3 regions of the Oceanobacillus sp. FSL K6-0127 genome follow, and region 2 is predicted to be linked to each of the others. Evidence: riboswitches for the same ligand, from Rfam matches in the RefSeq annotation. Region 2 holds a riboswitch; each other region holds the start of a gene.
The links. A riboswitch is a leader RNA that binds a small molecule or an ion and turns the genes downstream of it on or off. The one in region 2 is predicted to bind S-adenosylmethionine.
Positions count from the first base shown of each region.

Region 1 (5,294 bases), 1.8 Mb from region 2:
CAGAAGAAGCTGTGGCAAATTATCCTGATCTACTCGTGACAGTAAAACATAAATTTAGCACAGATGTTTCATACGGAACACTTATTTCACAGTCCGTTGAGGCAGGAACAAAGCTGACAGATAAAGATAATAAGAATATTACCGTTACTTATTCAGAAGGAAGTCCTTATTTACGTGATTTTCGAGGTCAGTTAGAAGGCGATCTGCCAAGATTGTTTTATGAAGAATATCACTCGAAAGGTGCCGATATTAACTATATTGTGAAATATGTTGATTCCCCTGAAGTGAAAGGTACCGTCGTGGACATGGGTGTATTTAATGAATTTGTTCGGATGACTTATACGGTTGAAATCCGTATAAGCAATAATGCTTCGGCAGCACCGAATCCGTCCGATTACTTTGAGGATGCACCGGAAGATTATGTAGTCGGTGGCGGACCGGAACAATCTGTGGAAAGTGATGAGAGCGATGAGGTTTATGAGAAATAAAAGCAATATTATTTTAGACTGAGAAGCCTTTAAAGTTATAATGGGAGTACTATCATTTATAGGGATAGTGCTCCTGTTTTTAATTTCCATACAAGAGAATTGAATCTAAATGTATATTTTCATAAAAAACGGCAGAAATTATTTAATGACTTTAAATTAGTGGGTGAATTGATGAAAAAATTGATTTTTGCAGTGGTTCTTCTCCAAGTAATTGTCCTAGCAGTGTCATATAATACAGTGAATGCAGAAGTAATAGAGCATGAGAGTAATGATAAGGAATCATCACATCATAATTGGGTAGAATATAGTACGGATACAACTGTATTGGAAGTAGGTTCTCATGAGGGTTCGTATATGAAAAACCTCCTTAGATATTCATATGTATGTGATATTTCTCATAAAATAAAAACAGTTGTTTATTACTGTGATGAACATGATCATACGAAATCTGAAACATTTTTGGAAGAAGTAATACATAGTGAGGAGCACAGACATTGAATGGTAAACTCACCAGTAAAAAAGCATGCCTATAATGAAATGGCATGCTTTCCTTTTTAGTTATTACTACTTTACAAGCAAGTGTTTTTTCCTTCCAGGATGCGTGTCAAGGAGCTTATCGCCTTTTCCAAATAAGTTATCTCTTAAAGTACTTCCTTCATATTCGGTTTGAACAAGTCCTCTTTCTTGTAAAACAGGTATAACGAGCTCAACGAAATCTTTAAAAGACCCTGGAGTAATGGCATATGCGATGTTAAATCCGTCTATACCAGCTTCGTTGACCCATCGCTCCATCTCATCTGCAATCTGTTCGGGAGCGCCAATTGCCGTTGCTCCCATTCCACCAATACCAATTGTTTGGATAACATCCTCTACTGTTGATGGTCGATCAGGATGGATTTTTGTGAAATTTTCAAGTGCGGACCGAATCGAATCATTTTCGATATAACTGATTTCTTGATCCTTTGCGTACTGGGATAAATCGACTCCAGTCCACCCACCGAATAGTGCTAGTGCACCTTCTGCACTTATATATTGTTGATAGTCTTTATATTTTTCTTTAGCCTCTGCTTCTGTTTTGCCAACAATCGGTACAAACATCATAAGAATTTTTATTTCTTCTTTGGATCTTCCTGCCCGTTCGATATCTTCTTGCAGTTTATCCACGGTTGCTTTTGCTGTTGCAATCGTTGGTGCGCCAATGAAAACAAGCTCCGCATTATTAGCAGCAAAAGCACGCCCCTTTTTGGATGCGCCCGCCTGATAAAGAACAGGGGTCCGTTGGGGAGAAGGCTCACATAGATGAGCACCAGGGACCCGGTAATATTTTCCTTGATGGTTAATATCATGAACTTTACTTGGATCTGTAAAAACGCGATTTTCTTTGTCAAGCTTTACCGCATCATCTTCCCAGCTTTCTTCCCAAAGCTTATAGCAAACTTCCAAATATTCCTCCGCAATATTATAGCGTTCATCATGATTAATCTGATCTTCTAATCCCATATTAACAGCTGCGCTTTTTAAATAAGAGGTAACGATGTTCCAGCCAATACGTCCATTTGTTAAATGATCTAACGTACTGATTTTACGAGCAAATGTGTATGGATGCTCATGTGTCACAGAAGCAGTAATTCCAAAACCCAGATGCTTTGTCACTGCTGCCATGTATGGAACAATTAGAAATGGATCATTAACTGGTGATTGCACACCATTTCTTACTGCTGCATCACGGGATTCACCATATACATCATAGGTCCCTAATACATCTGCAATAAAGACTGCATCGAATCTTCCATTTTCTAATGTTTTTGCAAGCTCAGTCCAATAGGCACTATCTTTGTATCGATGCGACTGATCATCTGGATGTGTCCATAGTCCAGGTGATTGATGTCCCGGAGTATTCATATCGAAAGCATTTAAAAAAATACGCTTTTTTGTCATATTATTTCTCCCTTTTTATTATTGAATAGCATCTTTAGTACGTAACAACTTCTCTAGCAACTGGATTATTTATAAGCTGAACAAAGTAAAAGAGTTGTTTTTTTGTTCGTTGTAAAATATCTTCATCAATAATTGGAAGGGGATTTTGCTTATCAATCTGTCTATCCAATAGGTAAAGACCTTTTAAATTATGTGCTTTTAATGTAGCAAGAACTGGCTTTAACGTATATTCGACAGCAAGTAAATGGGAGGGACTTCCACCTGTCATAAGCGGTAGTACTGGCTTATGTTTCAAAATATCCTGTGGCAATATATCAATCAAAGCTTTTAGCACACCGGAATATGCTCCTTTATATACTGGTGATCCGACGATTAGTCCTTTGGCATGTTGGATTTTGACTGCAATTTCTTTAACAGCAGTACTATTGAAATTTCCTTGAAATAAATCTTCATATGGTACATCTTTTACAGAAATATGCGTTACTGAGAATTGCTCACCTTCTAATAAAGTACCTAAATATTTAAGCACCTGCTCAGATCTTGAAAACTCAGAAGGACTTCCGGATAGAATTACAATCTCGCTCATGTAAACATTCTCCTTTAGCTTTTTATTTGTACTCTACGAAACACTGGTTAATATTAGACTTTTGAGAAACTGCACTAATCTGTAATGATGGATTGGTACGTATACTCGCTACGGAAACACACTACGCTTTATTCGGGTGACCCGTGAACCTTTTTGAACTGTCGTTTTTGAAGTCTCACTATGGCTCCGTCCCCCGGCAGAAGTCACTGTTTGTTTCCACCGCTAGTGCTAGATCATTGTGTATATTTAGCGGAATTGCTCATACCAAAGCAGTTAGTTCACAGTTTAAATTTAGTTGACAGGTACTAAATATTTAATACGAGTAAAAAACCCCCTTTTCTTCTAAAAAGAGAAAAGAGGGTACACTACATCATTTATCAGCTCTTATCTCTCAAGAAAAAATCTTGCTGGAAGTAGCACCTTTCTAAAATAATTAGTGGTTGCTGAAGCGTCATAGGGCCAGTTCCCTCAGCTTCTCTTGATAAGAATTTTCAATTGTTGGATATATTCTAATATATCAAATCATATAAGTCAACTAAGAATTATAAGAATTAATTGATTGACATTTCTTAAGTTTTATATTATTATTCAACCAACAACTTCATTATTTGATTTATCTTATCACGAGAGGTGGAGGGACATGGCCCAAAGAATCCTCGGCAACAGGTTCATTTAAGAATACTGTGCTAATTCCATCAAGCAGACTGCTTGGAAGATAAGAAGAGCATACATACATAATATGTAAAACCTCTATTCTTATCCTAGAATAGAGGTTTTTTGTTGAACAGAAGTTAGGAGGAGATGGAACAATGAAATATGGGTTTTGGTTACCGATTTTTGGTGGATGGCTAAGGAATGTAGAGGATGAAAATATGCCACCAACATTTGATTACGCAAAGAAAGTCATTCAACACGCTGAAACGTGGGGTTATGATACAACGTTAATAGCTGAATTATATTTGAATGATATTAAAGGGATTGAAGCCGATTCTATTGAAGCATGGACAACTGCCGCAGCACTGGCAGCTGTTACCGAGAAAATGGAAATTATGACCGCTGTCCGACCGGTATTCCATAACCCGGCGGTAACTGCTAAAATGGCCGCAAATATTGACCAAATTAGCAATGGTCGATTCACTTTAAATGTTGTCTCTGGTTGGTGGGAGGAAGAGGCCAAACAGTATGGTGGAGAATTTACAGAGCATAATGATCGCTATGATCGTACAAGTGAATTTTTAGAAGTTTTAAAAGGATTATGGACGGAAGAGACATTTTCTTATGATGGAAAGTTTTATAACATTAAAAATACAAATTTATCACCAAAGCCAGTTCAACGGCCAAATCCAATTTTATATGCTGGTGGTGAGAGTGAAAAAGGAAAGCAAGTTATTACAGCTTATTGTGACGCATATGTGATGCATGGCGGAACGGTGGAAGAAGTTAGGAATAAAATTGAAGATATGAAGAGACGTAGAAAGAAGGCTGAAAAAGAAGCATTGCAATCATTTAGTATGGCTGCCTATGTTATTTGCAGAGATACGGAGGAAGAGGCACAGGAAGAATTACACCGTATTACGACAGTTAAAGATGCAGCAGGCTATGCAGGTATGAAAGATTTTACAACGAAATCAGAGCTTGAGCAACAGCTTAAATTGCAAGATTACTCAGTATCAAACCGGGGATTGCGTCCGAATCTTGTTGGCACACCGGAACAAATTGCAAAGCGAATTTTAGCTTATGAAGCAGCCGGAGTAGATCAACTATTATTACAATGCTCTCCACAGCTTGAAGAATTGGAACGCTTTGCAAAGCAAGTAATGCCTAAGGTTGAAGAATTACGTAATACATTAACGAATATCTAAGTTAGGGGAGAATTATAAATGAGTAAAATATACGTTATCCATGAAAATAATGAGTGGACAGAGCATTTAATTAATCGATTAAAAGAGCTTAATTTACCTTATGAAGATTGGTTGCTTGATAATGGTACGGTTGATCTTAGTGCAGCACCTCCAGAAGGGGTTTTTTACAATCGGATGAGTGCTTCGTCACATACCCGTGGAAATCGGTTTGCACCAGAATTAACGAATGCTGTACTCGCGTGGTTAGAGCATCATGGAAGAACTGTAATAAACGGCAGTCGTGCACTGCAGCTTGAAGTAAGCAAGGTTCTGCAATATCTTGAGCTTGAAAAGTATGGTGTTAAGACACCAAAGACAATTGCAGCTGTAGGGAAAGAAAATATTTTACAAGCAGCAGAAGCTTTTAAAGGGAAGAAGTTT
Region 1 is NZ_CP150287.1:3,633,435-3,638,728, reverse strand. Features, by position in the region: gene MHH64_RS17950 (Stk1 family PASTA domain-containing Ser/Thr kinase) at 1-488, shown strand, start outside; gene MHH64_RS17945 (hypothetical protein) at 660-986, shown strand; gene MHH64_RS17940 (LLM class flavin-dependent oxidoreductase) at 1,053-2,426, opposite strand; gene ssuE (NADPH-dependent FMN reductase) at 2,461-3,012, opposite strand; SAM riboswitch class I at 3,394-3,500, opposite strand; SAM riboswitch class I at 3,628-3,734, shown strand; gene MHH64_RS17930 (LLM class flavin-dependent oxidoreductase) at 3,822-4,874, shown strand; gene MHH64_RS17925 (alpha-L-glutamate ligase) at 4,893-5,294, shown strand, end outside.
Region 1: another riboswitch for S-adenosylmethionine. It lies ahead of MHH64_RS17930 (LLM class flavin-dependent oxidoreductase); the one in region 2 lies ahead of MHH64_RS04655 (MetQ/NlpA family ABC transporter substrate-binding protein).

Region 2 (5,294 bases):
CCGGCTGGCGTGTCGGATTTGCAGTAGGCAACAAGGAAATGATAGAGGCAATTAATCTATTACAGGATCATTTATTTGTTAGTATTTTCCCAGCTGTCCAGCATGCTGCAGCTGTCGCGTTATCAGATGACCAAGCATGTGTTGAAGCGTTAGTTGCACTTTACGAAGGTCGCAGAAATACATTAATAGCTGAATGTCAACGAATCGGCTGGGAAGTCGAGGCTCCAAAAGGATCCTTCTTTGCCTGGCTGCCAGTTCCGGATGGTTTTACAAGTGAAACATTCGCTGATTTTCTGCTAGAAAAAGCAGATGTGGCAGTAGCTGCCGGAAATGGTTTCGGATCATTTGGTGAGGGGTATATCCGAATTGGCTTGCTCGTTGAAGAGCAGCGTATCAAGGAAGCTATTCAGCGTATTGAAAAACTTAATATTTTCCCTAAATAACCAACTCATAAAAGGTGATCGTAAAGTTATAGCTCGATTAAGATCCCCTTTTATGGTTCATTCTTGTTCGGCCACTGAGGCTGGGACAAAAGTATTTTTATGAAATAAAAACCGAACATGATTGGTGCAAATAACTCGCTCTGGAAATATAATTCGCGCATCCAGTGGTGGCTGGTGATCCCCCCTTGCGCTATCGCACTACGGTGTCTCACCTATGCCTTACCTCCCGCTGGAGTCTACGTATAATTCCTGCGCTAAGCTTATGCATCGTTCGTCTTTAACATTAAACACTTTTGTATGTCCCAGCTTCAATTTTTCGATAGGTTATACGTCACGTTCTTTCCATGCTCTACAGGATAAAACTGATTCCCGCCTGTCTCTTCATCGTACTTTCGATTGAAGCTCATCCCTTCAATAGCCGTAAGTACAAGGTCTACTGTAATAACGGGGTTTTCCCCTTTTACAAGATGACCGCCGAAAACATTTCCTTCTTGATCACACATCGTACCGTGAAAGTGAATATCATAGTCACCATCACGCTGACATACAACCCCAGTCCCTTGTAAAAACTCAATTGGTCCTTGTCTTACCTGCAAATCTCCATAGCCAGCACCAACTTTTGATTCACTATTTGCTATTAAATATAAATAACCGGCTTTCTTAAAGCTGCCAAAACAGCTGCTGATTACAGCCGATTCAATATCATTTTCTTGACATAGCCGCTCAATTCCGGTTAGAAGATCCGTTTCTGCTAATAACCTAGCCGCAAGAACTGTTCCTGCTTTCCCTTTTGCAAAATGTGCACGACACAATGACACAATTCATCTCTCCCACTCACGAAACTGAAAATTCTAATTATCTCAATAATAAGGGGAGTCCCAAAAGAAATGCAAGAATAAATAAAATAAGTATTGACTGAATTAGAATTATACGTTAATTTAAATAAATAGAATTGAATAGACTACATCTCTTATCAAGAGTAGCTGAGGGACTGGCCCGATGAAGCTCGGCAACCTTTTATGTTACAGCATAGAAAGGTGCTAAATCCTGCAAAACATAACGTTTTGAAAGATGAGAGAGGACCTCTGTATATATACAAGCCTCTCTTTCTTTTAAAGAGAGGCTATTTAATTATCAGCAAGTTTACTATATTACAGGGGGTAACAAAATGAAAAAATTTGGAATTGTGTTATCAATTATTTTATTAGCTGGAGTACTAGCTGCTTGTGGTAATGACGCCTCTGGCAGCACCGACGCACTAAATGAGGATAAAATAGTGGTTGGTGTTACTGCTGGTCCGCATGAACAAATTGTAGAAGCTGCTGCTGATGTTGCTGCTGAAAACGGACTTGAGGTGGAACTAAAAGTATTCTCTGACTATGTCCTACCGAATACCGCATTATCTGAAGGCGACTTAGATGTGAACAGTTATCAGCATGAGCCATTCTTAGATCAATTTAATGAGGATCATGGGACAAGTTTAGTGCCGGTTGGTAAAACTATTTTAAACCCAATGGGTGTTTACTCTGAAACATATGAGAGCATCGATGATATTCCGAATGGTGCAACATTTGGCCTTCCAAATGACCCAACAAACGGTGGTCGCGCACTATTTATTTTGGAAGAAGCCGGGATTATTACGTTGGAAGAAGACAAGAAAGAGACAGCTTCCATTCATGATGTTGTAGATAATCCGAAAAACCTGGAATTCATTGAATTAGATGCAGCACAAATTCCAAATCAACTTAGCGAAGTCGATGCAGCTGCAATTAATACGAATTTCGCTTTAGGAGCAGGTATTAGTCCAAAAGAAGATTCAATTCTATTAGAATCCACCAATTCTCCATATATAAACTATATCGTTGTACGTGCTGAAAATGAAAATGACCCAGTCGTTAAAAAATTCGTTGAAGCATACCAATCTGATGAAGTGAAAGCATTTATTGAAGAAGAATTTCAAGGCTCTGTAATTCCAAGCTGGGATGAATAAGTAAATAAAAGCGGAAGCGCCCGGTTATCGACATACCGACTGTGCCCCGAACTTTGGGATGGTTCTGCCTGTCGAACATTCTTACGGAGGAGATTCACTCCAAAGTATAAGATGATCTATGACTTTCTCTTCTATGGGCGGAAGTCAAGTTCATCTAAAAGGAAACATGCCCCTTTAGGCGTATGCCGATGTTAGGCGTAGAAATAATTCAGCCAAATTTTATACTTCAGTATTTTAACAAAAGAATGTTGCGACTACTGGAGCAGCATTCTTTTTCGAAAGGAATGTAGGTTAGATGATCAAATTAGAAAACATCACGAAAGTTTTCCCATCTAAAAATGGGGACGTAACAGCTGTAAATAATGTTAACCTTCATGTTAAAAAAGGAGAAATCCACGGCGTAATTGGTTATAGTGGTGCGGGGAAAAGTACATTAATTAGGCTTGTCAATTTACTTGAAAAGCCTACGAACGGAAGTGTCTCAATCAACGGAACCGAATTGACCTCCCTGCCACCAGAAAAACTGCGAAAGACGCGGCAGAAGGTTGGAATGATTTTTCAGCACTTCAATCTATTAAAAACTGCAACAGTTTATGACAATATCGCAACTCCATTAAAACTTCTTGGCTATGATAAACAGGAAGTGAAGAAGCGTGTTGAAAAATACTTGAAGATTGTTGATTTAGCAGAAAAGCAAAACAGCTATCCTTCTCAACTATCTGGTGGGCAAAAGCAACGGGTCGCTATTGCTAGAGCATTATCACAAGAACCAGAAATACTTCTCAGTGATGAAGCAACAAGCGCTCTTGACCCAGAAACAACAAACTCGATTCTCGACTTGCTTCTAAAAATTAATGAAGATCTCGGAATAACGATTTTACTTATTACCCATGAAATGAATGTAATCCAAAAAATATGCGATTATGTGTACGTGCTTGAAAAAGGTGAAGTCATCGAACAGAGCTCAAGCATAGAACTGTTCACCAACCCACGTAAGCATACGACGAAGAAATTCTTAGATACCATTTCCCAACGTAAATTATCAGCATCACTTATTTCTCAATTGAAGCTGAATGGCACTGTTACAAGACTTACATTTATCGGTGAAAACACAGGACAGCCTCTACTTTCACAGGTAAGTCAAAAATTTAATGTGGAACCAAATATTCTAACGGCAAACATTATGGAACTAAAGAATGGCATCGTTGGAAACTTAGTCATTCACCTTGTTGGTGAACCAGAACAAATCAATGCATCCTTGCAATTCCTAAACGAACAAGGTGTCGCAACAGAAGAAGTGGAGGGAGAATAACATGGAAGCATTCATCCAAGAATGGCTGCCAATTATCGGGCAGTCTGTCATTGAGACTTTCCAGATGGTCATTATTTCATTGTTTTTTGCAATATTAATTGGAGTTCCATTAGGAATTCTCGTAGTCCTTACACGCCCTGGTCAAGCATTAGCAAATAGATTTATCTATCAGCTGCTCAACTTATTCATAAATGTTGTTCGTTCGATCCCATTTATTATTCTATTGTTCTTTATTTTACCATTCACAAAATTCCTAGTAGGAACAACGATTGGTGTACAAGGGGTAATTGTTCCGCTTGTTATCTACACAGCACCATATATAGCAAGGTTATTAGAAACATCCTTGTTGGAAGTAGATAACGGTATAATCGAAGCATACAAAGCGATGGGTATTAAAACAAGGCAAATTATTTGGAATGTGATGCTCCGTGAAGCACGCCCTTCCATTATTTTAGGATTAACAATTGCAACCGTCAGCCTAATCGGGGCTACTGCAATGGCTGGTCTTGTTGGTGCAGGTGGACTTGGGGATCTGGCATATCGATTCGGCCATTTACGATATGAAGTTGATGTTATGTATGCGACTGTCTTTATTCTTATTATTCTCGTTCAAGGAATTCAATCGCTTGGTAATAGACTCGCAGCACGTTTGAAAAAAGATTAGTATAGCAGGTTCAAAAGGTCCGGTGAGAATGATGCATCGAGAACAAGGAACTTCGACGCACAGGACGTCCTAATGTCGGTGTCGCAGCAAAGCTTTTCGATGGGCTAGTAATCACAGCCCCAGTACATTGCGACCTTAGCCGATTTCGGACCTTCTCATCCTCCTTTTTGAACACACACTACTTGGAGGTTTTTTGCATGTCAAATGATCTTTATATTGAAAAACATGGTGCGATTGCAACGATTACTATTAATCGCCCTGAAAAGAAGAACTGTTTTTCACTCGCTATGTTCCAAAAATTAGAAGTATTACTAGATGAACTCAAACAAGATAACGCCATAAATCTCCTCATTGTCCGTGGTGTTGATGAAACAGCTTTCTCTGCAGGCGCAGATATTACAGAATTTCTAGAAGTTCGTTTACATGCAGAAAAGGCAAAAGCGTATAATGACTTTGCACTAGGGGCAATTGAAAAGCTATATCGATTTCCAAGACCAACAATTGCCATGATTCAAACGCTGGCTATCGGCGGAGGTCTGGAGCTTGCTAATGCATGTGATTTCCGATTTGCAACGTCAGGGAGTAAGCTCGGGATTACTTCTGCAAACATCGGTATTGTGTATAATCTGACAAGTACAAAACGACTATTTAATTTAATTGGTCCTTCTAAAACAAAAGAATTGCTTTATACAGCAAAGCTGATCACCGCAGAAGAAGGTAAGGAAATTGGCTTAATTGACTATGTATGTGCTCCTGAGGAAATTGAGGAAGACGTTTCTAATTTCGCTAAACAAATCCTTAAGAAATCCCCAGTAGCAAACGCAGGTATTAAACAAGTCATTCAAGCTATTATAGATGGAGATAATACAGAAACCGATGCTATTT
Region 2 is NZ_CP150287.1:938,125-943,418, reverse strand. Features, by position in the region: gene MHH64_RS04665 (pyridoxal phosphate-dependent aminotransferase) at 1-443, shown strand, start outside; gene MHH64_RS04660 (PPC domain-containing DNA-binding protein) at 752-1,261, opposite strand; SAM riboswitch class I at 1,411-1,521, shown strand; gene MHH64_RS04655 (MetQ/NlpA family ABC transporter substrate-binding protein) at 1,612-2,433, shown strand; gene MHH64_RS04650 (ATP-binding cassette domain-containing protein) at 2,729-3,745, shown strand; gene MHH64_RS04645 (methionine ABC transporter permease) at 3,747-4,409, shown strand; gene MHH64_RS04640 (enoyl-CoA hydratase-related protein) at 4,607-5,294, shown strand, end outside.

Region 3 (5,294 bases), 780 kb from region 2:
ATTAAAGCAAATGTAGAAAAAATCCTTAATGAAAGTCATACAGGCACGATGGCAACGGTGAAGAACGATAAACCACACTCTAGGTATATGACATTTTTTCATGATGGTTTGAAGCTTTACACACCGACGCATAAAGATGCCGATAAAACAGAAGAAATTGAGAAAAATCCATTTACACATATTTTAATTGGTTATGAAGGCGATGGATTTGGTGATGAATATGTAGAATATCAAGGGAAGGTATCCTTAAACGATACGGATGACCTGAAAAAGAAATTTTGGAATGATGATATGAAACTATATTTTGAGGGACCGGATGATCCTAACTACGCTATTTTGGAAATCGATCCGATTGGAATTCGGTTAATGAATAAAAAGGGAGAATCTCCTAAAGAGATGGACATATAAAAAAGGCTGACAACATTATTGTCAGCCTTTTTAGTTAGCCTGGTAACTTTTAAATGTTAATACTATGGGTAATAACTTAGCTGCACGAACAGTCACGTCCAGCTCCAGCGCTAAAGCTGTAGCTGGACTTCTCTCACCTCTGTACGTCGCTAACTGGGCACTTCCGTTTTGTTCCTCCTACCATCCAGGAACAACTGAGCCTTGGAAGGTTTCCTCAACAAATTGTTTTACTTCATCGGATTGGTAAATATCGATAAACTGTTGTACAGCTTCGTCATCCTTGTTTTCTTCACGAACCGCGATTAAGTTTACAAATGTAGAATCCTGTTCAATAAAGATTGAGTCTTCACCAGGTACGAGACCTGCATCCATGGCAAAGTTTGAATTAATGGCAGCTGCATCAACTTCACCTAACTGGCGCGGGATTTGCGCTGGATCAAGCTCGATGAATTCATAATTGTTTGGGTTCTCAGCAATGTCATTTACCGTTGCATTTACGCCAAGACCTTCTTCTATTTTAATTAAACCTGCTTGTTCAAACAATAGTAATGCACGTCCACTGTTTGTCGGGTCACTTGGAAGACCGATACGGGCGCCGTCCTCGAGATCTGCTACATCTGTTACACCTTCTGAGTAAATCCCCATCGGGAATGTAACCGTATCTGCAACTTTAATTAAATCTAATCCGCGTTCTTCATTCATATGGTCAAAAAATGGCTCGGTTTGGAAGCTGTTTAAATCAAGCTCGCCTTCAGATAAACTAACATTTGGCATGACATAATCGCTGAAAGAAACTAATTCAATTGTTAGGCCATCCTCTTCAGCAAGCTCTGCAACCTTTTCTAAGATTTGTTCATGTGGTCCTGATGTTACACCGACTTTTAATTTACCGTCTTCCAATAATCCTTCTGCTTCATCTGAGCCGCCACCACATGCGGCAAGTACTGCCAACATGCATGCAAGTAATCCTGTGAATAGTAATTTTTTCATTATGTATCCCTCTTTCTAAAGTTGATTAATTAGTTGTTGGAACTGCTAGCCTCTCTACTTTGAGAATGGCATTTATTAATGTATCTTCTGTAATTTCTTCCGCCATTAAATGAATCGATTCTTGAGGCAGTAATGTTTTCTTAATAATACGTTGCAATAGTTCCTCGTCTCGAGCGTCAATGGATAAATGATTTAATGATGCTGGAAGCCCCCAATCATCATATACTGCTAATAGTCTTTTTAGCTCTTCATCCTTTTCTTCTAGAGCCAATTGAACTAAGATACCATAGGACACGATTTCTCCATGTAAAAATTGCTTGATGCTTTTAGCCTCTGTTAATCCATTATGGACGGAATGTGCACCAGCAATTCTTCCGGCCTTTTCCCCGAATCCGCCGACCATGCCACCAGTCATAATAATTGTTTCAATAACGCGTATGAGTGCATCCGATACCTTTTTATTGGATACCGATTCTAGTGCTTCTTTTCCATCCTTTAGTAAGATATCTCTGCACAAAGCTGCGGAGAATTGAGAAATCTGAAGCCAAACAGGTAAATCCTTATCCTTGTAAAAGGATCGAACTAAAGCATCTGCTTCATAATATTTAGCGAGTGTGTCACCAATACCGGCCTTCAAGTATTCAGGTGGCGCACCAGCAATAATAGCTGGCTCAATCAGCACGAGTGTATTTGCTACTGGGAACTCGGTATAGTGTGAATGGGTACCATCAGCTTGATAAAATACACTTAATGGTGTCCAAGCTGCACAGGTAGCTGCGATTGTTGGGATAAGTACGGATTTAATCCCGGCTTTTACAGCTGAGGCTTTAGTGAGATCGAGTGCTGTCCCCCCGCCAATACCGATTACTGCATCAACCCCATCATGTTGAAATGAAGTTGCGAATTGTTCGACAGCCTCAAGCGTACAATGTCCTTCCACAAACGTGATGTTTGAACGATCAAGCTCCTCTGGTATATAAGGAAAGGCAGCATTCCATGCCTTCCTGCCGCTAAGAATATGTATTTTCTTCACGCCTAACTCTGAAAGAAGTACACGTAACTCTTTTAAAATGCCTTCTCCGATTCGATAATGTCCTGGTGCGCCTTTCACAATTGCTGTTGTCATCTGAGCGTCTCCTTATCGTATTTCGGGAAAATAAAAATGCCTCTCTAAAAAAGAGAGGCATGGATATACTTGACAAGTAACCATCCTCTTATTTTCCAAAATACATATTGTATTTTGCAGGAATTAGCACCTATTCTCAGTTGAATTTAACTGGAATGGTTGCCGGGCTTCATCGGGCCAGTCCCTCCGCCGCTCTTCATAAGAGTGTTTATGAATTTGTTATTTCATATATCTTATAATCTATTGGTTGAAAAGTCAATTGATTTCATTTATTCATACTAAATCTGTTATATATTTACTGGATGATAATAAATGCATCGATTCCAGTGTTGCGGACAACCTGTAAATGATTCTCTGCATTTGTCCTGTTTGTAAATGCACCAGCCTGAACGCGATACCAAGTTTCACCTGAAATCGTAACCTGTTCTACAAAAGCTTGAATGCCTTTAGAATTTAGGAAAGATACACGATCATCTGCATTTGCTTTTGATTTAAAGGAACCAGCAATAACCTTATACAGTTGGCCGGTACCAGGACCTCCGTTTTTTTCTTGCAGGTTAAATGCTCTCGCTAGTCCGTTGACATGCCCTTCTGCTACTCGCTGCTTCCATGCGTTCTGTTTCATTAAAGCTGCATTTCCACTATGGTCGATAAAACCATTTTCCGTTAGCATTGCTGGCATGGACGACTCACGTAATACATGGAAATTAGCTTTCTTTTTACCACGATTTCGTAATCCGTTAACTTTAATTATTTCTGCATGTAGAATGTCTCGATATCTAGCAGTCTGTGAACTATCTGAAAGGCTGCTATGAATGAAATCCTCATAGCCATCAGCAGAGCCGTTAAATGCATTACAATGAATAGATAGAAAATAATCAGCACCCCATGCATTTGCTTCATTTGTTCGTTGGGCGAGACTTTTTGTTGTGTTTCCAGTACGACTCATTTGAACACTAACATTACTGTAGTTTCCAATTAGCAGATCGCGTATTCGCAACGCGATATCAAGAACAACATCTTTTTCTTGTATTCCATTTCCAGTAGCACCGGAATCTGTTCCGCCATGACCTGGGTCTAAATAAAGTTTCATTAAAATCTCCTCCTAATATAACGTATGGTTGATAAGAAAAATCGAATTGGACAAACAACACTGTCTTAGTTAAAATCCATTTTTGTCACCTCCGTCTTTTTCTCGTTTGCTTATGGTACTTCTTTTCAAAACTACAATCGATGTGAATGTAGATTTGGGGAGGTAATATTTGATTTAATTTATTGGATAAACTAATGAGCAGAATAAAAAATATATTCAAATAATTATTGACATAATAAAAGTAAGCGAATACAATATGAATTAATAATTGTAAACTGTCTACATTACAGAATATTCAATTTATTTATTTGTTAGGAGGCCTGCATGTAGTAATGAATATAGGGAAAATGCATGTAAGTGAACAAGTACTTGCTTATTTGCGTAAAGAAATTATGTTAAATCGATATAAGGAAGGTGAACACTTAAAGGAATCCCAATTATCAAGCGAATTAAATGTGAGCAGGGGACCTATACGTGAAGCTCTTTCAAAATTAGAAGCTGAGCGGTTGGTTAAGAGACTTTCAAATGGTAGGACAGTAGTAGGGAAGTTTGATATTGAGGATATTAGGAATTTATATGATAGTCGTATTTTATTAGAAAAGCATGCCCTAACACAAATATCTCCAGAAGCTCTAGAAAAAGATAAACATCTACTTTATCTCTACATCCAGCAAATGCAGGATTCTTTCGATAGTCAAATTAGGAATGTTGATGCAGACATGGAGTTTCATGCGTTACTAGTAGGTATGACAAGTAATCAGTCACTTATTCAATTATGGCATTCCTTAAATGGCATGATACAAACGTTAATCGAGGTTACGTCTACAATTCTTGAGTCAAGACAGCAGGAAATTATTGAAGAGCATCTTGTCGTGGTTGATGCGCTAACCATAGGGGAAGTAGAGAAAGCTCAAGAACTGTTAGCCCGGCATTTGAAGAGCGCTTCGGATCATTATTGTCAAGCAGTTATGGAATTGAATTTAGGAGGAAAGATAGGATGACTCAACAAAAACTCAAATGTGCAATTATTGGCTCAGGAAATATAGGAACAGATCTTATGTATAAATTATTACGCAGTGACAAGCTTGAACCTACAACAATGATTGGAATTGACCCGAATTCAAAAGGGTTAGCACTTGCGAAAGAGCATGGACTTGTTCCGATTTATAATGGGATTGATGGCTTTGTGGAGCAAGCAGACTTAGCAGATATTGTATTTGAGGCAACCTCTGCTAAGGCCCATACACATAATGCACCGATATTAAAGAAATTAGGGAAAAAGGCAATTGATCTAACCCCCGCTGCTGTGGGACCGTTTATTGTACCTGCTGTAAGCTTGGATGAGCAAAGTGTGGAAGCGTTAGATAACGTTAATATGGTTACGTGTGGGGGACAAGCAACTGTACCAATGGTCAAAGCAATTTCAGACGTGGTCGACGTGGAGTATGCAGAAATTGTTGCTTCCATCTCTAGCAAAAGTGCTGGACCAGGAACACGTCAAAATATTGATGAATTTACAGTAACAACTGCAAAGGCTCTACAGGAAGTTGGTGGTGCCAAAGAAGGGAAAGCACTTATTATTTTGAACCCTGCAGAACCACCAATTCTAATGCGGAATACAATTCACGTAAAAATATCGGAATACTCTGATGAGATACATCAAAATATTTTACAAAA
Region 3 is NZ_CP150287.1:160,298-165,591, reverse strand. Features, by position in the region: gene MHH64_RS00770 (pyridoxamine 5'-phosphate oxidase family protein) at 1-408, shown strand, start outside; gene MHH64_RS00765 (MetQ/NlpA family ABC transporter substrate-binding protein) at 586-1,398, opposite strand; gene MHH64_RS00760 (iron-containing alcohol dehydrogenase family protein) at 1,424-2,524, opposite strand; SAM riboswitch class I at 2,610-2,729, opposite strand; gene MHH64_RS00755 (N-acetylmuramoyl-L-alanine amidase) at 2,820-3,617, opposite strand; gene MHH64_RS00750 (GntR family transcriptional regulator) at 3,950-4,618, shown strand; gene MHH64_RS00745 (acetaldehyde dehydrogenase (acetylating)) at 4,615-5,294, shown strand, end outside.
Region 3: another riboswitch for S-adenosylmethionine. It lies ahead of MHH64_RS00760 (iron-containing alcohol dehydrogenase family protein); the one in region 2 lies ahead of MHH64_RS04655 (MetQ/NlpA family ABC transporter substrate-binding protein).